4 regions of the Citrobacter portucalensis genome follow, and region 3 is predicted to be linked to each of the others. Evidence: predicted binding sites of a transcription regulator. Region 3 holds the regulator's gene; each other region holds the start of a gene.
What was found. The regulator CRP, encoded in region 3, controls carbon source genes, mostly activating them, when cyclic AMP is high. The targets are predictions, from matches to a motif close to ATGTGANNNNNNTCACAT.

Region 1 (5,271 bases), 200 kb from region 3:
CCATCGCTTTCAGCAGATCGTAGTACTTGTCGAAAATCGCTTTATCGCCGCCGACCATCACCGACAACGTGCCGTCAATCGCTTTTGGCTCGCCGCCGCTGACCGGCGCATCCAACATATCCACGCCTTTCGCTTTCAGCGCGTCGCTAATTTCACGGCTGGCCAACGGTGCAATGGAGCTCATGTCGATAAGCACTGTGCCCGGTTTCGCCCCTTCAATAATGCCGCCTTCACCCAGTGCCACTTCCTTAACATGCGGAGAGTTCGGCAGCATGGTGATGATCACATCACACTGCTCAGCGATATCTTTCGCCGTGGCGGCAGTTTCAGCGCCTGCGGCAATCACTTCCGCAATAGATTCCGGGTTACGGTCAGCAACCACCAGCGAGTAACCTGCCTTGAGGAGGTTTTTACTCATTGGTTTACCCATAATACCGAGGCCAATAAAACCAACTTTCATTGTCATGTCTTTATCTCTCTCTACTGTCGATGGTGGTTATTTCTTAAAAGAATCAGCCAGTTTCTGCGTGGCTGAACGGAACACGCCAAGGTCGCTGCCAACGGCAACAAACGTCGCGCCCCACTCCAGATAACGACGCGCATCCGCCTCTACCGGGGCCAGAATGCCGCTTGGTTTGCCGTGTGCTTTCGCGCGGGCAAAAATGTGCTGGATAGCTTTCTGCACATCAGGATGTGACGCATTGCCGAGGTGACCTAGCGCCGCAGCCAGATCGCTTGGTCCAACGAAGACACCGTCAACGCCTTCTGTCGCCGCGATTGCGTCAACGTTATCAACGCCCTGCTGACTTTCGATCTGCACGATGATGGTGATGTTCTTATTCGACTGCGCAAAGTAGTCCGGTACGGTGCCAAACATATTGGCGCGATGGGATACGGACACGCCGCGAATACCTTCCGGCGGATAGCGGGTCGACGCCACAGCGTTAACCGCTTCTTCTTCCGTCTCAACGAACGGGATCAGGAAGTTGTAAAACCCGATATCCAGCAGGCGCTTGATAATCACCGGTTCGTTGGTTGGTACACGCACTACCGCCGCGCTGTCGCTGCCTTTCAGCGCCATCAATTGCGGAATAAACGTCGAGATATCATTCGGCGCATGTTCGCCATCCAGTACCAGCCAGTCAAACCCTGCCAGACCTAAAACTTCGGTACTGATTGGGCTGGCCAATGCAGACCAGCAGCCAATCTGAATTTGTTGCGCCGCGAGGGCCGCTTTAAACTTATTCGGGAAAATCGTGTTATTCATCGCCTATACCTTTGTTTATTTCTGCAATTCCATACGTTTAATGTCACCGACAATAAACAGGTAGCAAACCATTGCCATCAGCGCCGAGCACCCTACAAACATCAGCGCAGCATTAAATGAGTGCAGCTCGCTCACCAGATACCCAATCACCAGCGGGGTGACGATGGAAGCCACGTTGCCAAATACGTTAAATACCCCACCGCACAGACCGACAATCTCTTTCGGCGCGGTATCGGAAATCACCGGCCAACCCAGCGCGCCGAAACCTTTACCGAAGAACGCCAGCGCCATCAGCGCCACCACAAGAGCGGTATTATCGGTGTAGTTACACAGAATAATGGTCGATGCGAGCAACATGCCGAGCACTATCGGCAGCTTACGCGCCAGGGTAATGCTGAAACCACGTTTAATCAGATAATCAGAGAACACGCCGCCGAGCACGCCACCGAAAAACCCGCACAGTGCCGGAATCGAAGCCACCAGGCCCACTTTCAGAATCGACATACCTTTTTCCTGAACCAGGTAAATCGGGAACCAGGTGAGAAAAAACCAGGTAATTGTGTTGATAAAATACTGGCCAAAGAACACACCAAGCATCATACGGTTCGTGAGCAACTGCTTGATATAATGCAGTTTAGGACCACCTGACTTCACATCGCCCGGCTTTTTATGGTCCATATCCACGACCGCGCCGTTTTCAGAGATAAACTTCAACTCTTCTTGCGACATGCGCGGGTGATCGGTTGGGTTATGAATAAACTTTACCCACAGTCCGGTAAGCACAAAACCAATCACGCCCATCACGGTAAAGACGTGCTCCCAGCCCCAGGCGAAGGTCAGCCAGCCGAGCAGCGGGGAAAACAGCGCCAGGGAGAAATACTGTGCGGAGTTAAAAATCGCGGATGCCGTGCCACGCTCCTTCGTTGGGAACCAGGCCGCCACGATACGGGCATTAGCCGGGAAGGATGGCGCTTCCGAGAAGCCCAGCATAAAGCGCATGATGAACATTGAAATCCCCGCCCAGGCCAGCGGGAACATGTCCACAAAGCCCTGCAGGAAGGTAAACAGTGACCAGAAGAACAAACTGTAGGTGTAGACTTTCTTCGAGCCGAATTTATCCAGCAGCCAGCCGCCGGGGATTTGCATCAACAGGTAAGCCCAGCCGAAGGCGGAGAAAATGTAACCCATTGAGATGGCGCTGAGATGTAACTCTTTCGCCACTTCAGTTCCGGCAATAGACAGCGTCGCACGGTCCGCATAGTTAACGGCTGTAACAATAAATATTATCAGCAATATTAAATAACGGGTGTGCGTACCTTTCTTTTTCTCGACAACTGTATCCAATATCATTCTATTTACCTCGGGCACATAAAAGGTTTTTATTATTATTTTGTGGGTATTTCTCGTGATAAATTACCGATAATAAAAATAGATAATAATTTATCAGGCGTTATGAAACCGTGATTTAGTATAATCATCAGCACAACGTTAATCATTGTGCAAACGCTCATTAAATTAGCGTTGTTCAATTAATGTTTTGGGCATATGCACACATGCTTGGGCGCTAATGCACACATTTACGTATTGCTACCCCTGGTGACCCGGCCTTGCTGAGTTTAAGTGATCATCGTCACATTCTTCACGTCAAACTCCTGACATTCTTATTTCACGATACCGAATCTTTATTACTTAAAATTAGATTCAAAATATAAATATCCACACTATTATCACCACCTTGTTGGAGAATACTGGACAATGGCCGACATCGAAATCAGACAAGAATCGCCAACGGCGTTTTATATTAAAGTTCACGAAACAGATAATGTGGCGATAATTGTCAATGACAATGGTCTGAAAGCCGGAACGCGTTTTCCGGACGGACTGGAACTCATTGAACATATTCCCCAGGGTCATAAAGTGGCGCTATTGGATATTCCTGTTCATGGCGAAATCGTGCGTTATGGCGAAGTGATAGGCTATGCCGTTCGCGATATCCCACGCGGCAGCTGGATTGATGAATCAATGGTTGAGCTGCCCAAAGCCCCGCCGCTGGAGACGCTGCCGCTGGCAACTAAAGTGCCAGAGCCGCTGCCACCGCTAGAGGGCTATACCTTCGAAGGTTACCGCAATGCTGACGGTAGCGTAGGTACCAAAAATCTACTCGGTATCTCCACCAGCGTGCACTGCGTAGCGGGCGTAGTGGACTATGTGGTGAAAATCATTGAGCGCGATCTGCTGCCTAAATACCCGAACGTTGACGGTGTGGTGGGGCTCAATCACCTGTACGGCTGCGGCGTGGCGATCAATGCTCCAGCCGCCATCGTGCCGATTCGCACCATTCACAATATTGCGCTTAACCCGAATTTTGGCGGTGAAGTGATGGTCATCGGCCTCGGTTGCGAAAAACTGCAGCCGGAGCGGCTGCTGGAAGGCACGCACGATGTGAAAAGTATTCCGGTCGACAGCGCCAGTATCGTCAGCCTCCAGGATGAAAAGCACGTCGGCTTTCAATCGATGGTCACCGATATTCTGCAGGTGGCCGAACATCATCTGGCAAAGCTCAATCAGCGCCAGCGTGAAACTTGCCCGGCTTCAGAACTGGTGGTCGGCATGCAGTGCGGCGGTAGCGATGCGTTTTCCGGCGTGACGGCCAACCCGGCGGTGGGTTATGCCTCCGACCTGTTAGTACGCTGCGGCGCGACCGTAATGTTCTCTGAAGTAACCGAAGTGCGCGATGCCATCCACCTTCTGACCCCACGTGCGATTAACGAAGAAGTAGGTAAACGCCTGCTCGAAGAGATGGCCTGGTACGATAACTACCTTGATATGGGCAAAACGGATCGCAGTGCCAACCCTTCTCCGGGCAACAAGAAAGGCGGTCTGGCAAACGTGGTGGAAAAGGCGCTGGGTTCGATTGCCAAGTCTGGCAAGAGCGCGATTGTCGAAGTATTGTCGCCGGGCCAGCGTCCAACCAAACGTGGCCTGATTTACGCTGCAACCCCCGCCAGTGATTTTGTTTGCGGTACACAGCAGGTCGCTTCCGGGATCACCGTGCAGGTGTTCACCACCGGTCGCGGTACGCCGTATGGTCTGATGGCCGTGCCGGTGATTAAAATGGCGACACGCACCGAGCTGGCCAACCGTTGGTTTGACCTGATGGACATTAACGCGGGCACCATCGCCACCGGAGAAGAAACCATTGAAGATGTGGGTCTGAAACTGTTCGAATTTATTCTCGACGTCGCCAGCGGGCGTAAGAAAACCTTCTCGGATCAGTGGGGACTGCATAACCAGCTGGCGGTGTTTAACCCGGCGCCAGTGACCTGATTATCGAAACGAAAGCCAACGAAAAAACGGGGATTTATCCCCGTTTTTTATGTCTATGTAACAACAAATAAAGTGATAACGTTCGCATTTTAAGAGGTTTTTTTAAACATCTGTTTTTTTCGATTCAAACCCACAAAATAAACCTAACAACATGAAATTAAACGAAATAACATCACCATTGTTTTATGTTATATTTTCGTTTTGATAAAAGAGAAACCTACCGAAAGACGACCTTGTTTTAATGCGATAATCCCCTATTTTTTACCGCTTTGACTTTCTCCGATGTAAAACAGATTATTCATAGGCTCCTGTAATTTACCTCATAAGCATTCTGACCTGAATAAAGAGGGAAGTTATGTATACCCTGAATAAAAATAATGTCGCTTTGGCCTGTCTTATTTCCTGTTTACTGGCAACTCCTGTCGTAGCGAGTGCTGAAGGCCAATCGGACGCAAAGCCTGTTAAATTACGCTACACGTTATGGGACCGTAATCAACTCCCTGGCGAACAACAGCTCGTTAATGAATTCGAAAAAAACAACCCTGGCATCAAAGTCGAAATTGAATTAACACCTTATGACCAATATTTTATCAAGCTAAGTTCAGCAGTCGGTGGAAATGTAGCACCGGATGTATTCTGGATGAATATGCCTAATTTCCAGCAATATGTTAAAAATG
Region 2 (5,271 bases), 1.3 Mb from region 3:
ACCCGAATCAACAGCAGTGATTCAATTGAGTGGCAAACAGGATACAGCGCAGTGACCACCAAAAAGGCCAGAGAAGAGAGCACCAGAATTGTTTTATTCGAATATTTTCCTACCCATTGTCCCGCAAACGGGCGCACAACAATGGCGGCCCCCAAAAAGAAGGTGACTAATAATCCGGCCTTATCTGGAGTGGCATGCAGTCGATCCGAAATATAGATCGGTAACAGCGTGAGCAGGACATAAAAAACAAAAAATATAATAAAGCTGATTATCGTTATTGCCCAAAAATCTTTCGTCCACAATTTTTCTTTCATATTCGACAACCTGTCCAGACGGCGCACGCAGGCAACGCTCAGCTCAACTGAACTACGGACAGGTGCGTCGAAGTGTGATTTTACGGTAGACCGCAAGTATAAACAGATCCATTATATTAGAGAAATTAATCGTTTTAATATTGTTGATTAGAGAGAACTAATGACATTAACCCAGATCCACGCCCTGCTTGCCGTACTTGAGTACGGTGGTTTTACCGAAGCCAGCAAGCGGCTGTACATGACCCAATCCGCCGTTAGCCAGGCAATTTCAGCGCTAGAGGAAGAACTAGGGGTTGATATTCTTATCCGCGAACGCCGCAAAGACATTCAACTTAGTCCGGCCGGGAGTCGGATCGTTTCACACCTGCGGACGATCGTGTCTGAAACCAACGCGGTGAAAGAGATTGCCGAGCAAGAGCGACAAAACCCGGCCAGAACCCTGCGAATCGGCTGCTTTCCCAGCGCCTGTGCCTGTATTTTGCCCGGCATCATCCACCACTTCGAACAGCATCACCCGCACATCAAAATTATCCCTTATGAAGAAAACAGCACGGCAATCGTTGATTCCCTGCGCAGTGGGGACATCGATGCGGGATTTGTGCATTTCCCGGTAAATGGCATGTACTGCGTACCGGTGTATCGCGACAAATTTACCGTTGTAGTTCCTGAAAGCCATCCGCTGGCGGCCAATAGCACAATTTCAGTGGAACAACTGGTTGGAGAACCGCTCATTATCAGCAAAGGTCGCTATGAATTAAGCATCATGACGCTATTTAAAGAGAAGGGAATTGAACCGGTCATTAAATACGAGTTTAACCATCCGGATACCGCGATGAGCTTTATTCGTCAGGGGCTGGGTATAGCGTTATTACCGGAATTAACGCTGAAGGCGGTTGGTGGGAAAGTACGCTCAGTCGCGCTGGAACCGACGTTCTATCGACATATATCCTTACTGGCAAAAGAGCCGCCGGTGGACGGCAGCCCTTTATTTCTCCTGCAGGCATGTATGGAAACGTTGACAGCAGACGGCCTTATCTAGCAGTTAAAACGTTTCATCCATTTAGGCCTGTGACCGGAGGTGCATCACAGGCCTTACGCCATCACTCTTTATTCAAGAATTTCACTGCTTTGTCGGGGAAGTCGGTGAACAGCCCGTCAACGCCCGCCTTGTTATAAAGAATGTCATACAGCTGGTTTACGTCAGTGGTGTAATCCGGCAGTTGATCGGCGCGAACGGTATAAGGATGCACCACCATCTTATTCTGATGTGCGTCCTGTACCATGCCAGTTAACGAGATATTGCCCTTCTTCGACTTCTCATCAATCAGCATGTGGTAGTCCGGCCCAATGCCGTCCGCATACTGCGCAACCTGCTTCATGGCACCCGGCTTAAACATCCAGTCGTAGTTGTAATTAACCCAACTACCGTCCGGCTTTTTCTCCTGAGTTTCATTCCAGTCGGTGTACGCAATCAACTGTACCAGATTGAGATCCATCCCCATCTTCGGTTCCAGTTCATTTTTAATGCGCTTCAACTCTGCAACATCAAAACATTGCAGATAGACCTTGTCGTTCTTGTCGGTATACCCGTACTTTTTCAGTACTTCCAGCGTCTTAGCCGCAATGTCCTTCCCTTCCTGGTGATGGAACCACGGCGCTTTCATTTCCGGGTAAATACCGATGTTTTTACCGGTGGAATGATTTAATCCCTGAACAAACTCAATCTCTTCTTCGAACGTGTGCACGCGGAAATCAGATTTACCCATCGGGAAGCGCCCTGGGTAGGTCTGGACCTTTTTGCCATTTTCGATATCGAAGCCTTCGGTAAATTTCAGTGATTTAATTTCATCCAGCGTAAAGTCGATAGCGTAGTAACGCCCGTCTTTACGCGCCCGATCCGGGAAACGCTCGGCAACATCGGTGACGCGGTCAAGATAATGGTCATGCAGGACGACCAGATGGTCATCCTTGGTCATCACCAAATCCTGCTCCAGATAATCCGCACCCTGGGCATAGGCCATCGCTTTCGCTGGCAGCGTATGCTCCGGTAGATAACCGCTCGCACCACGGTGCGCAATCACGATTTTATCTGCGGCAACCGCCGCGCTGCTGACCACCATACCTGTGAGCATCAGCGCCACGCTGAGACTTTTCAATGTAGTTTTCATCTATTAGCCCCCGTTACGTTTCAGTTGCATCTCTTCGTGATGGCGTTTTTCGCCAATCATGACGACCACCAGCAGGATAACCGCCAGCACGCTACCGCCAATCATCACCATAAAGCCGCCGTCCCAACCGAAGAAGTCAACGGTGTAGCCAACAATGGCGCTCGCAGCCACAGAACCGCCGAGATAACCGAACAGACCGGTAAAGCCAGCTGCCGTTCCCGCCGCTTTTTTCGGTGCCAGTTCCAGCGCGTGCAGACCAATCAACATTACCGGGCCGTAGATCAAGAAGCCGATGATGATCATACAAGCCATATCCACGTTCGGGTTGCCTGCCGGGTTCATCCAGTAAACGATGGTCGCAATAGTTACCAGCGTCATAAAGAACACGCCGGTCGCACCACGGTTACCACGGAAGACTTTATCCGACATCCAGCCGCACAGCAGCGTGCCCGGAATACCCGCATACTCATACAGGAAGTAGGCCCAGGATGATTTATCGAGTGCGAAATGCTTCACTTCTTTCAGGTAGGTCGGTGACCAGTCCAGGATGCCGTAGCGCAGCAGATAAACAAACACGTTGGCGATAGCGATGTACCACAACAGTTTGTTTGGCAGTACATACTGCATGAAGATCTGCTTCGCAGTCAGCTCTTCTTCCGCTTTCTCGTTGTAATCGTCCGGATAGTCGTTCTTATACTCTTCGATAGGCGGCAGGCCGCAGGACTGCGGCGTATCACGCATCATAGCAAAGGCGAACAGCGCAACCACAATCGCACCGAAAGCAGGCATATACAGCGCCGCTTTCCAGTCATTGAACCAGGCCATACCGAGCAGGAACAGCAGAGGAGGCAGACCGCCGCCCACGTTGTGCGCACAGTTCCAGACGGAAACAATACCGCCACGTTCTTTCTGCGACCACCAGTGCACCATGGTACGACCACACGGCGGCCACCCCATCCCCTGGAACCATCCGCAGAGGAACAGCAGCACAAACATTATCGCAATGCTCGATGTCGCCCACGGCACAAAGCCCATAAACAACATCACTGCGGCAGCCAGAATCAAACCTGCTGGCAGGAAAACGCGCGGATTCGAGCGATCCGAAACGGACCCCATGATGAATTTCGAAAATCCGTAAGCGATGGAGATACCGGACAACGCAAAACCCAGATCGCCGCGAGAGAAACCCTGCTCAACCAGATATGGCATCGCAAGGGCAAAGTTCTTACGTACCAGATAGTACGCGGCATAACCAAAGAAAATCCCCAGAAAAATCTGCCAACGTAATCGACGATATGTCGGGTCGATCTCCGCTGCAGGTAAACGCGCCGTGTGTGACGCTGGTTTAAAAATGCTCAACATAGTGTAGCCTCCGTGGCCGTCTTTCATTCGAAGTAAACACTGCAGTTCGTCATTACTACCCTACCGCTCCCAGTGTGGCCGCGATGTTAAGGAAAGATACATAACAAAAATGTGAAACGCAGCACATATTGTTACAGATTTATGACAAATGTTCATAAAGGCGCACGAAATCACGTTTCATTTTCGAATAATGAGCGATTATGCGCGAAATCAAACAATCCATGTTTTTTATGTGGCTAAATGATAAAAAACGAACTGTGAGGAAAAACAATGAAAACTCGCGACTCGCAAACAAGTGACGTGATTATCATTGGTGGAGGAGCAACAGGTGCAGGGATCGCACGTGACTGTGCGCTGCGCGGGTTGCGCGTCATCTTAGTGGAACGCCACGATATCGCCACAGGTGCGACCGGACGCAACCACGGCCTGCTGCACAGCGGTGCACGCTACGCCGTCACCGACGCTGAATCTGCCCGTGAGTGCATCAGCGAAAACCAAATTCTGAAACGTATCGCCCGTCATTGCGTTGAGCCAACGGACGGTCTGTTTATTACTCTGCCGGAGGATGAGCTGTCCTTCCAGGCCACCTTTATTCGCGCATGTGAAGAGGCAGGGATTCGCGCAGAAGCGATTGACCCTCAGCAGGCACGTATTATCGAACCTTCTGTGAATCCACAGCTGATTGGTGCAGTAAAAGTACCAGACGGCACGGTCGATCCTTTCCGCTTAACAGCAGCTAACATGCTGGATGCGCGTGAGCATGGCGCGGTTATCTTAACGGCGCATGAAGTGACGGGGCTGCTCCGCGAAGGCGCAACGGTTTGCGGCGTTAACGTGCGCAATCATCTGACAGGCGAAATGCAGTCCCTGCATGCACCGGTTGTCGTCAACGCCGCTGGGATCTGGGGTCAACGCATTGCGGAATATGCCGATCTGAGCATCCGTATGTTCCCGGCCAAAGGTTCGTTGCTGATTATGGATCATCGCATTAACCAGCATGTCATTAACCGCTGCCGTAAGCCTTCTGACGCCGATATTCTGGTGCCTGGCGATACCATTTCACTGATCGGTACCACCTCACAGCACATTGATTACGACGATATCGACAGCAACCGCGTCACCGCAGAAGAGGTCGATATTCTGCTGCGTGAAGGCGAGAAGCTGGCGCCGATTATGGCGAAAACGCGCATTTTACGCGCCTACTCCGGCGTACGCCCGCTGGTGGCCAGCGACGACGACCCAAGCGGTCGTAACGTCAGCCGTGGGATTGTACTGTTCGATCACGCTGAACGTGACGGACTGGAAGGGTTTATCACCATTACCGGCGGCAAACTGATGACCTACCGCCTGATGGCGGAATGGGCCACCGATGCCGTTTGCCGTAAGCTGGGCAATACCCAGCCTTGCACAACGGCAGACACCGCGCT
Region 3 (5,271 bases):
ACACCTGCGCGGTGGTCGTTGAGCCTATTCAGGGAGAGGGTGGCGTCACTGCGGCTACGCCGGAATTCCTGCAAGGTTTGCGTGAACTTTGTGACCAGCACCAGGCGCTGTTGGTATTTGATGAAGTGCAGAGTGGAATGGGGCGTACCGGCGATTTGTTTGCCTATATGCACTACGGCGTGACGCCGGATATCCTCACCAGCGCGAAGGCGCTCGGTGGCGGCTTCCCTGTAAGCGCGGTGTTGACCACTCAGGAGATTGCCTCCGCGTTCCACGTGGGTTCGCACGGCTCCACCTACGGCGGTAACCCGCTGGCCTGCGCGGTAGCGGGAGCAGCGTTTGATATCATCAACACGCCGGACGTGCTGGGAGGCATTCAGGCCCGGCGTCAGGCGTTTGTCCAGCATTTGCACAAGATTGATCAACAGTTCGATATTTTCAGCGATATTCGCGGCATGGGGCTGCTGATTGGCGCCGAGCTGAAACCGCAGTTTAAAGGCCGGGCGCGCGATTTCCTCTATGCCGCCGCGCACGAAGGGGTGATGGTGCTGAACGCCGGGCCGGACGTGATGCGTTTCGCGCCGTCGCTGGTAGTGGAGCAGGCGGATATCGATGAAGGAATGCAACGTTTCGCGCAGGCGGTAGCGAAGGTGGTGGGCTGATTGCCGGATGGCGTACAGGGTAAGCTGTGATTCGTAGGCCGGATAAGCGTAGCGCATCCGGCAAATCTCTTAACCTTTCATGTCCCGTAGTCGGCGGCTCAGCCAGATCCCGTGGTGCGGTCGCTGACGCCATGCTACCGACGAAATGGTATGCATGGTGTTCAGATGCCCAAGAACCCGCTGCAGATGCTGCTCAAGGGTGCTTAACGGACCATGGGACAGCATCTCTGGCGCTTCGAGAATATTCACATCTCCCGAGCTTCCCGGCCCATCATATTCCAGCCGCTGCTGACAGCGCTGGAGCGCAATTTCGCAGGACTCCAGATACCGCTGCGCCAAATCCGGCGTCAGCATCGTATGTTCCCTTGCCAGCGTGGTCATCGCGTTGATGTGTTCAACGATGAACTGGCTGTGCGTGACCCACAGTTTCATGTCTGCAAGGTAGTGCGAGTTAAATCCCGGCTCCTGCATTGCCTGGTTCAGCGAGTTGAACAGCGTGTTTTGCGTCTGGTTGACGCGCATGCGTTGATACGCCAGCGGCGTGGCCTGTGGATCGTTGCTGAGGATCAGACGAATTGCCTCCTGGTCGGCTTCTAACGCATCGTGGGCGTTCTTACGCAGCAGACCGCTCTGCCACTGTGGCCACAGCCAGAGCGTGCCGCCAAAGGCGATTAAGCAGCCAATGACCGTATCGACAAACCGCGGCACGATAAACTCTTCCCCATTCAGCGTCAGTAGTTGCAGGGTGTATACCGCCGTTACCGTAAAACCGACGGTAGCCCAGCCGTAGTTTTTACGGATGATCAGATAGCTCACCAGGGTGATCAGCAGCATGGCCGCCAGCGTGAAACCTTCGGGAATATGAAAGTGCAATGTGACGCCGGCAATAACCAGTCCAACGAGCGTACCTACGGAACGGTGTAAGATGCGCACCCGGGTCGCCCCGTAGCCATTTTGCGTAACAAACAGGACTGTCATCAAAATCCAGTAAGGCTTTGGCAGGTGTAAAGCGCTGCCCATCAGGCTGGCGATACTCAACATAACGCTGATGCGTCCGGCATTGCGCAGCGCTGGGGATTTCAACGACAGGTAGTTTTTCAGGGCAGGGATCAGTGGCAACCGACGCTGCTTGTCAGCCATTAAGTCACGGGCATACAGCGGGCGCTGGGTCCGTAGCACGCGGGCAATACGGCTGAAGTGCCAGTAGCAAAATTGCCCCACCGGATTGTCCGGATGCTGCCTGGCGATTTTCTCCAGCGTGCCAATCTGCTTTTCCATCGAGAAACGGGTCGGCAAGCGGTGATACAAAATATCATCGGCCAGTACCCGAAGGCGTTCGGCGACGGTTCGCGCGTTCCAGCGAATTACCTGCTCCGCGTGGCTACGCTCAACCAGTTTTTGCACTTCTTCTGGCTGGTGGAGGCTAACGGAAATATGCTCCTGTAAATCCAGCGCCTCCTGAAAGGCACGCAGCAGGCGTTTGTATTCGTTGTTGTGATGTGCCGACAGCATATGCATTTGCTGATAGCACTGGGTAATCAGATCCACCGCCTTTTGTTGGCGAACCAGCAGGGGAGGCAGCGCTTTTTCTGGGTCGGCATGCTGGGTCAGCATGCTGTACTTGGCTTCACAGTAATCGGCTAATTCACGGTACAGCAAGCTGAGCGATTCGCGGAGCGGTTGCTCGCGCCACATCCAGAACCAGAACCAGTTGAACAGGCCATACCATAACGTGCCCAGCGCGTAGATCAGCAGCGGCTCCCAGACGGGCATATTCCCGGCCAGGCTGAGCGTGAAAATCGCCGCGATAAGCGAGGCTGGCAGTAATCGCGCATGCAAGGGGCTTAGCTCGGCGGTTACGCCAAGAATGAGCGTCAGGCCGGTGAGGATCAATGGTAGCGGTATAGTTTGCGCAAGCAGTAGCTGCATGATCAAGCTGCACCCGGCAAACAGCGATGCACCAATGACTAAGCGTTTGAAAAAGCGCTTGTGCGGGGTATCAAGACCGGCAATGTTGCAGCAGGCAGGGACGAGGGAAAAGAGAAGCCCCAAATGAAGCTGACCGATGATCAGACCAACAGCCACAGGTAAACATAGCACCAGCGTTTGTCGTAGTGCGTAGTTGATCTCTGGGTGGTATATCAGTCTTCGCCACATCGGAGTAAACAAAAGTGGCGCATTACTGGGTAACGCGCCACTTCGATGGGGTTAACGCGTGCCGTAGACGACGATGGTCTTACCGTGTGCGGAGATCAGGTTCTGATCTTCCAGCATCTTCAGAATACGACCGACGGTCTCACGGGAGCAGCCAACGATCTGGCCGATTTCCTGACGGGTGATTTTAATCTGCATGCCGTCCGGGTGGGTCATCGCATCAGGCTGTTTCGCCAGATTCAGCAGAGTCTGCGCGATACGACCGGTTACGTCGAGGAAGGCAAGGTTGCCCACTTTTTCAGACGTGACCTGCAGACGACGAGCCATCTGAGAAGACAGGCGCATCAGAATATCCGGGTTGACCTGGATTAATTGGCGAAATTTTTTGTAGGAAATTTCAGCGACTTCACATGCGGTTTTGGCACGTACCCAGGCGCTACGTTCCTGACCTTCTTCGAAGAGGCCTAATTCACCAATAAAATCGCCCTGATTCAGATAAGAAAGGATCATTTCTTTCCCTTCTTCATCTTTGATCAGCACTGCCACGGAGCCTTTAACGATGTAATACAACGTTTCCGCTTTTTCACCCTGGTGAATCAGCGTGCTCTTCGATGGGTACTTATGAATATGGCAATGAGACAAGAACCATTCGAGAGTCGGGTCTGTTTGCGGTTTGCCAAGCACCATGCGCGGTTATCCTCTGTTATAAGCTGTCTCCAGAGCCAGAAAACGACGCTGCCTCTGGGTTTGCAAAAATATGCTTCCCGCTACCTGGGAAAGGGGCTGTCAAAAATATACTGCAGCCTGTAATGTGATGTCCTCTGCATACATGCAGTACGTCAATGTATTACTGTAGCATCCCGTCTGTTTTAGCATAGCTTTCGCCGTGTGTCTCCTGGTGTCTCGCTTCAGCATGACGCAGGTCGCCTTCCGTTGCGAGAATTGTTATGTGCGCGTAATCTGTCAGGAAAATTGAAACATTGGAGTTACGAAATATGCAAGCGCGTGTAAAGTGGGTTGAGGGGTTAACCTTCCTCGGTGAGTCCGCCTCTGGCCACCAAATTTTGATGGACGGTAACTCCGGTGATAAAGCGCCGAGCCCGATGGAAATGGTATTAATGGCTGCCGGCGGTTGTAGCGCAATTGATGTGGTATCGATCCTGCAAAAGGGTCGTCAGGATGTGACCAACTGCGAAGTGAAACTGACTTCAGAGCGTCGTGATGAAGCGCCGCGCCTGTTTACCCACATCAACCTGCATTTCATCGTAACGGGTAACGATCTGAAAGATGCGTCAGTCTCCCGCGCCGTCGATCTTTCAGCGGAAAAATACTGCTCCGTGGCGTTGATGCTGGAAAAGGCAGTGAATATTACCCATTCCTATGAAGTGGTTGCTGCTGCGTGATGTCATGCCTGATGGCGTTTCACTTATCAGGCCTACAGGATATAAACACGTAGGCCGGATAAGGCATCAGCCGCCATCCGGCAAAAGACCACATCACTCTATCTTCTTACCTTCCATCAGTCGCTGTACCAGCGGCAGCATAATCAATTCCATCGCCAGACCCATCTTGCCGCCAGGTACGACTAACGTATTGATATGGGAAATGAATGATCCCTGCAACATGGCCAGTAACCACGGGAAGTCGATCCCTTCCAGGTTACGAAAATGAATCACGACAAAGCTTTCATCCAGTGATGGAATGCTCTTAGCGGCAAAGGGGTTGGAGGTATCGACGGTCGGTACGCGCTGGAAGTTAATATGCGTCCGGGAAAACTGCGGCGTGATGTAATTGATGTAATCGTCCATTGAACGCACCACCGAGTCCATCACCGCTTCACGCGAATGTCCACGCTCGCTGGTATCGCGGGTCAGCTTCTGGATCCATTCCAGGTTTACGATAGGTACCACGCCAACCAGCAGATCGACATGCCGGGCCACGTTTTGCTGCGGGGTGACAACACCGCCGTGCAGCCCTTCGTAGAACAGTACATCCGTCGGTTCAGGCAGCGGCTGCCAGGGCGTGAATGTCCCCGGAACCTGGTTCCACGGTACGGCCTCATCGTAAGTGTGCAGATATTTTCGCGACTGGCCTTTGCCCGTCTGACCGTATTCGATGAAGGTTTGTTCCAGCAAGCCGAAGTCATTAGCTTCGGGGCCAAAATAGCTGATATGCCGCCCGGCATCGCGCGCTTTGCGAATCGCCATGTCCATTTCCGGACGGGTATAGCGATGAAAACTGTCACCTTCCACCTCGGCGGCGCGCAGATTTAACTGCGCGAAAATTTTACGAAACGCGAGGCTGGTGGTGGTGGTCCCCGCGCCGCTGGATCCTGTTACCGCAATCACCGGATGTTTGGCAGACATAACAACTCCATGAAATGGTTGTAATTATAGTAAAGTCGGCCGGCGGCTACGGATTACTCGTGAATCTGCTTCCTCGGCATAATGTTGAC
Region 4 (5,271 bases), 1.3 Mb from region 3:
ATATCCTGTAATGTCATCCGATTGTTTTTCATGAGGTTCTCTACGACCAACAGCCCATTATGCTCGCAGAGAACCTTATCACAGCCGGTTAGCGACTGCACTCCTCGCTCAACCTTAACGCGTAGCCATCTCAGCCGACGGCGACGTGGTTTCATTTTGCGCACGAACGCAGTACATCAGCACCACCGACGCCAGCAGAGCAATCGCCATGAAGGTGTAGGAGACGCCCGGCCCGCCGGTCACGCCGTTGAGGTAACCCACCAGCCACGCGCCGAGGAATGCCCCTAACGCGCCAAAACTGTTGATCATCCCCATCGACACACCGGAGACGTTGCGCGGCAGCAGTTCGGGGATCAGCGCAAAGAACGGCCCGTAAGGTGCATACATACAGGCGGCGGCCACAACCAGCAGCGCGTAGGAGAGCCAGAAGGACTGGTTGCCCAACAGCCACGAGGCAAAGAACGCGATGGCGGCAATCAACAGCAGCGGCCAGATAAACAGCTTACGATTTTGGAACTTATCGGACAGCCAGGAGACGGTCAGCATCAGGCAGATCGCCGCCAGATACGGCACCGCTGCCAGCCAGCCCACCGCCACAATGTCCATCTGAGCTGCATTTTTGAGGATTGACGGCATCCACATCATGAAGCCATACACCCCGATGCTCCACAGCGCATGCACCGCACAAAGCATAATGACGCTGCGTGAACGCATCGCTTCACCGTAGTTACGCATCGGTTTGATGTCGCGCTGCTCGCGATCCATCGCCTGCTGTAATGCCTGTTTCTCCTGCTCGCTCAACCAGCCCGCATCCGCCGGTTTGTCGCGTACCAGAATCACCCAGCAGAACGCCCAGATCACCGCCGGGATACCTTCGATAATAAACATTTCGCGCCAGCCCCAGGCTTCAATCAGGTAGCCGGAGACTATCGACATCCACAGTACTGTGACCGGGTTGCCGAGAATTAAAAAGGTGTTGGCGCGCGAGCGTTCAGTTTTGGTAAACCAGTTGCTGATATAAATCAGCATCGCGGGCATCACCGCTGCTTCGACGATGCCGAGAATAAAGCGGATCGCCATCAGCGTTGGGATATTGCTGACAAAGCCGGTCGCCGCGGCACAAAGCCCCCAAAGGATCAGGCTGTAAAAAATCATTTTGCGCACGCTACGCTTAACGGCGTACATCGCGCCCGGCACCTGGAAAAAGAAATAGCCCAGGAAGAATAACGCGCCAATTAACGATGCTGTTCCCTGAGTAATTCCTAAGTCATGTTCAATACCGGCGGCAGCGGCAAAGCCGTAATTGGCGCGGTCGAGATAAGCTAAGCTGTAGGTAATAAAAATAATCGGCATTAAATACCACCAGCGACGCGCTGGCAGTTTTGCGAGCATATTCATACTCACTCCTTGGATTATTGTTTTCGCTCAGGCCGCGCGTTGCGGCCCATTATTGATCAGACCGCGGCGAGCATGCCGCCGTCCACAAACAAAAGATGCCCATTCACAAAGTCAGAGGCGGGCGCGGCAAGATAAACCGCCGCGCCGATAAGCTCTTCCGGGTTACCCCAGCGAGCGGCGGGCGTGCGCTGGAACAGCCAGGCGGAGAATGCTTCATCGTTGACCAGCGCGGTGGTCATGTCGGTAGCGAAATAGCCGGGAGCAATGCCGTTGACCTGAATATTGTATTCCGCCAGTTCCACGCACATGCCACGGGTTAACATTTTGACCGCGCCTTTTGACGCCGCGTATGGAGTAATGGTTTTACGACCTAATTCGCTTTGCATTGAGCAGATATTAATAATCTTCCCGCGGCGGCGTTGCACCATGTAGCGGGAAACCTGCTGCGACACCAGAAAGACCGATTTCTGGTTTACATCAATCACTTTGTCCCATTCAGCCTCCGGGAATTCGGTGAAGGGAAAACGACGCTGAATTCCGGCGTTGTTAATTAAAATATCAATGGCCCCAACTTCCTTTTCAATTTGCGCGATGGCGCGCGCCACCTCTTCCCCGTTGGTGACATCAAAACCATAGCCAACGGCGCGATAGCCTTCGGCAACCAGTTTGTCCGCCGCCGCCTGAGCGCGCTGCTGGGTAATATCGTTAATCACAATCTCAGCACCGTGCGCCGCCAGACCGTTGGCCAACAGGTTACCAATGCCCTGAGCGGAACCGGTAATCAGCGCGCGTTTGCCGGTCAGGTCGAATAGGTTTTTCATAAAAAACTCCTTTTTTAATAACTGTTACGCGTAACTGTATACGCGTAACAGTAGAAAAAAGAAGATCAAGGAAGAGGAAAATGATCGTTATGTGATCAACATTACATTTACGTGCAAGATGAAAAAAAGAGGGATAGACCTGATAAGCGTAACGCGATCAGGCCGTAAAGACAGGTTGCCGGATGGCGGCGTAAACGCCTTATCCGGCCTACAAAAACGACAAAAGCGAATACGAAATGTCGTCCGGTCGAGCACTGCAACGCCGGGACTGCACCGGACTAAACATCCTTCACCCGCCCGGTCATCCACAGCGTCACCACCGAAATCACCGCAATCACCCAATAGACGGCATAGTGACCGTAGCTTTGCGCAACAGCCCCCTGAATCACCCCTGCCAGAATGACTCCCGTTGAAATACTGTTGGTAAATAATGTGGTCGCTGATCCCGCACGTCCGGGCATCAGATCCTGAAACCACAGCATGCCTATTCCGGCGATAATACCGATAAATACCGCGTTAAACAGTTGCAGCACCAGCAGCGCCGTACGGCTGTGAAAGAAGATCAAACCAAGATAAAACAGCACGCCTGCCGCGACGGCCGCGATCATCATTCGCCGTTTGCCAAAGCGTTTCACGTAATAGCCCGCCAGAATCATCGCCGGAATTTCCAGCCCAGCCGCCGTCCCCATCAGGATCCCGGCCAGCTTGTCTGGCAAGCCCAGCTCAAGGCTTATCCACAGCGGCATATCGATGATGTACATGGTGTTGCAGGTCCACATCAGCGTGGAGGCAATAAACAACATGCGCACATTTTTGTCCTGCCAACCGCCGGTCTGTTCCAGCGGCACGTCTACAGGCTGCTCCACCCGGGCGACTGACGGCAATATCAGCGCAATCAGCACCAGGCTAATGGCAAAAATCCCTGCAGCAATGGAAAACATCGCCGTAAAGCCGTAATTCAGCGCCAGCATGAATGCCAGCGGCGGTCCAATCACCCAGGCCAGCGAAAGCTGCGCACGCATCACCGAGCTAAACATCACCACTTCACGCGCGGAGTTATCAGCATATTCCCGCGCCAGCGCAAACAGTTGCGGCATGGCAGTATTCGCCAGCGAGGCCAGCAGCACACCGCAGGTGATCAGCGTAAGATAGTGGCGATTAAAGGCAAACAGCAACGCGTTGCCAATTGCCATCAGGCAGCAGAACATGATCAACTTACGCCGATCGCCCTGGCTGTCAGATCGTTTCGCGAGGCCAAGGCTGACGACGATCCCGACAATCGCATTGACGGTGTAAAACAGCCCGACCCAAAATGGCTGCGCCCCGACCTCACGGCTCAGGAACAGACTCAGCGTGGGTGCCTGCAATGCCCCCGCCACGCCCATCATAAAAGCGACCAGCATAAATGCCGCGTAAACGCCGTTGAGGCGCCGTCCCATGGTCATAATCCAGAGCATTGTTATCCCTATTGGCTGGGCTGATACGAAAAAAGCCAGCAGAAAAAATCTGCTGGCGGGTGATTTTACACCAATACTCAGTCACACATGATGTCTGCAATTCCCAATTCAGGAGTCAGATGTCATCTCCCACTGCATCAGCTCTTCGAGCATCTTTAAGCGCTGCGGTGCGCTCAGGCAAGCCAACCAGGACGATTTTTCTGTCGCGGTAAAGTACTTCAACCAGAACTGACGCATAGATGACCCCTTCGTTGTCTCATCGCTTCATCGGAATCTATTATTGGCTTAATATAGGGATTATAAAATTGCTGAGTTTTCCGCAGGAGTTCCCCTTTTATGTCTTCTGGTCGTTTGCAACAACAGTTCATCCGTCTGTGGCAATGCTGTGACGGCAAGACGCAAGACACGACGCTCAACGAGCTGGCGGATCTGCTGAGCTGCTCGCGCCGCCATATGCGTACGCTGCTTAATACCATGCAGGATCGTGGCTGGTTAACGTGGGAAGCTGAAGTTGGACGAGGTAAACGCTCGCGACTGACATTCCTCTATACCGGGCTGGCGCTCCAGCAGCAGCGCGCGGAAGACCTACTGGAACAGGATCGCATCGATCAACTAGTGCAGCTTGTCGGTGACAAAACGGCCGTACGGCAAATGCTGGTCTCCCATCTGGGTCGCAGCTTTCGCCAGGGTCGGCATATCATGCGCGTTCTCTATTATCGCCCCATGCACAACCTGCTCCCCGGCACGGCATTACGCCGCTCCGAAACCCATATCGCCCGCCAAATCTTCAGTGCCTTAATTCGGGTAAATGAGGAAAATGGGGAACTGGAAGCGGACATTGCCCATCACTGGCAGCAAATTTCACCTTTGCATTGGCGATTCTTCCTGCGCCCGGGGATCCATTTCCATCATGGCCGCGAGCTGGAAATGGAAGATGTTATCGCCTCGCTGAGGCGCATTAACGCCCTGCCGCTGTACTCACACATCACGCAGATCGTCTCTCCCACGGCCTGGACGCTGGATATCCATCTGGCCCAGCCAGATCGCTGGCTTCCCTGGCTATTGGGGCAGGTCCCCGCCATGATCCTGCCGCGAGAATGGGAAACGCTAAACAACTTCTCCAGTCACCCGATTGGTACCGGTCCGTATGCGGTAATGCGCAACACCAATAACCAACTGAAAATTCATGCATTTGATGATTACTTTGGCTACCGGGCCTTGATCGACGAAGTTAACGTTTGGGTATTACCCGATATCGGAGAAGAACCGGGCGGCGGGTTGACGCTAAAAGGCCCCACAGAGGATGAAAAGGCGATCGAAAGCCGCCTCGAAGAAGGCTGCTACTACCTGCTGTTTGATGCGCGTAGCCACCGTGGCGCTAATCAGGAGGTACGCGAGTGGGCAAGCCGCGTTCTCTCGCCAACAAATTTAATTTGCCACGCCGACGAACAGTACCAGCGACTGTGGTTTCCCGCGTATGGTTTACTCCCCCGCTGGCACCACGCGAAACCTGGCCACGGTGAAAAACCCGCAGGGCTGGAAACGCTGACAATCACCTACTATCGCGATCATATCGAACACCGGATTATCGCGCA

Region 1: garD (galactarate dehydratase) is a predicted target of CRP. The motif match lies at 2,886-2,903, and genes of this name have one in related genera.
Region 2: glpT (glycerol-3-phosphate transporter) is a predicted target of CRP. The motif match lies at 3,954-3,971, and genes of this name have one in related genera.
Region 4: idnO (gluconate 5-dehydrogenase) is a predicted target of CRP. The motif match lies at 2,309-2,326, and genes of this name have one in related genera.

What each region holds. Positions count from the first base shown of each region.
Region 1 covers NZ_CP092466.1:600,647-605,917, reverse strand. The annotation lists gene garR (2-hydroxy-3-oxopropionate reductase) at 1-466, opposite strand, end outside; gene garL (2-dehydro-3-deoxyglucarate aldolase) at 497-1,267, opposite strand; gene garP (galactarate/glucarate/glycerate transporter GarP) at 1,283-2,617, opposite strand; gene garD (galactarate dehydratase) at 3,023-4,594, shown strand; gene LY264_RS02940 (ABC transporter substrate-binding protein) at 4,950-5,271, shown strand, end outside.
Region 2 covers NZ_CP092466.1:1,652,471-1,657,741, reverse strand. The annotation lists gene LY264_RS07880 (MFS transporter) at 1-314, opposite strand, end outside; gene LY264_RS07875 (LysR family transcriptional regulator) at 475-1,353, shown strand; gene glpQ (glycerophosphodiester phosphodiesterase) at 1,415-2,482, opposite strand; gene glpT (glycerol-3-phosphate transporter) at 2,486-3,844, opposite strand; gene glpA (anaerobic glycerol-3-phosphate dehydrogenase subunit A) at 4,115-5,271, shown strand, end outside.
Region 3 covers NZ_CP092466.1:400,667-405,937, forward strand. The annotation lists gene argD (bifunctional acetylornithine/succinyldiaminopimelate transaminase) at 1-662, shown strand, start outside; gene LY264_RS01855 (YccS/YhfK family putative transporter) at 732-2,819, opposite strand; gene crp (cAMP-activated global transcriptional regulator CRP) at 2,871-3,503, opposite strand; gene LY264_RS01865 (OsmC family protein) at 3,812-4,219, shown strand; gene LY264_RS01870 (phosphoribulokinase) at 4,313-5,182, opposite strand; gene LY264_RS01875 (YheU family protein) at 5,236-5,271, opposite strand, start outside.
Region 4 covers NZ_CP092466.1:4,218,937-4,224,207, forward strand. The annotation lists gene idnR (DNA-binding transcriptional regulator IdnR) at 1-32, opposite strand, end outside; gene LY264_RS20495 (MFS transporter) at 115-1,398, opposite strand; gene idnO (gluconate 5-dehydrogenase) at 1,455-2,219, opposite strand; gene LY264_RS20505 (sugar efflux transporter) at 2,498-3,676, opposite strand; gene sgrT (glucose uptake inhibitor SgrT) at 3,785-3,913, opposite strand; gene sgrR (HTH-type transcriptional regulator SgrR) at 4,013-5,271, shown strand, end outside.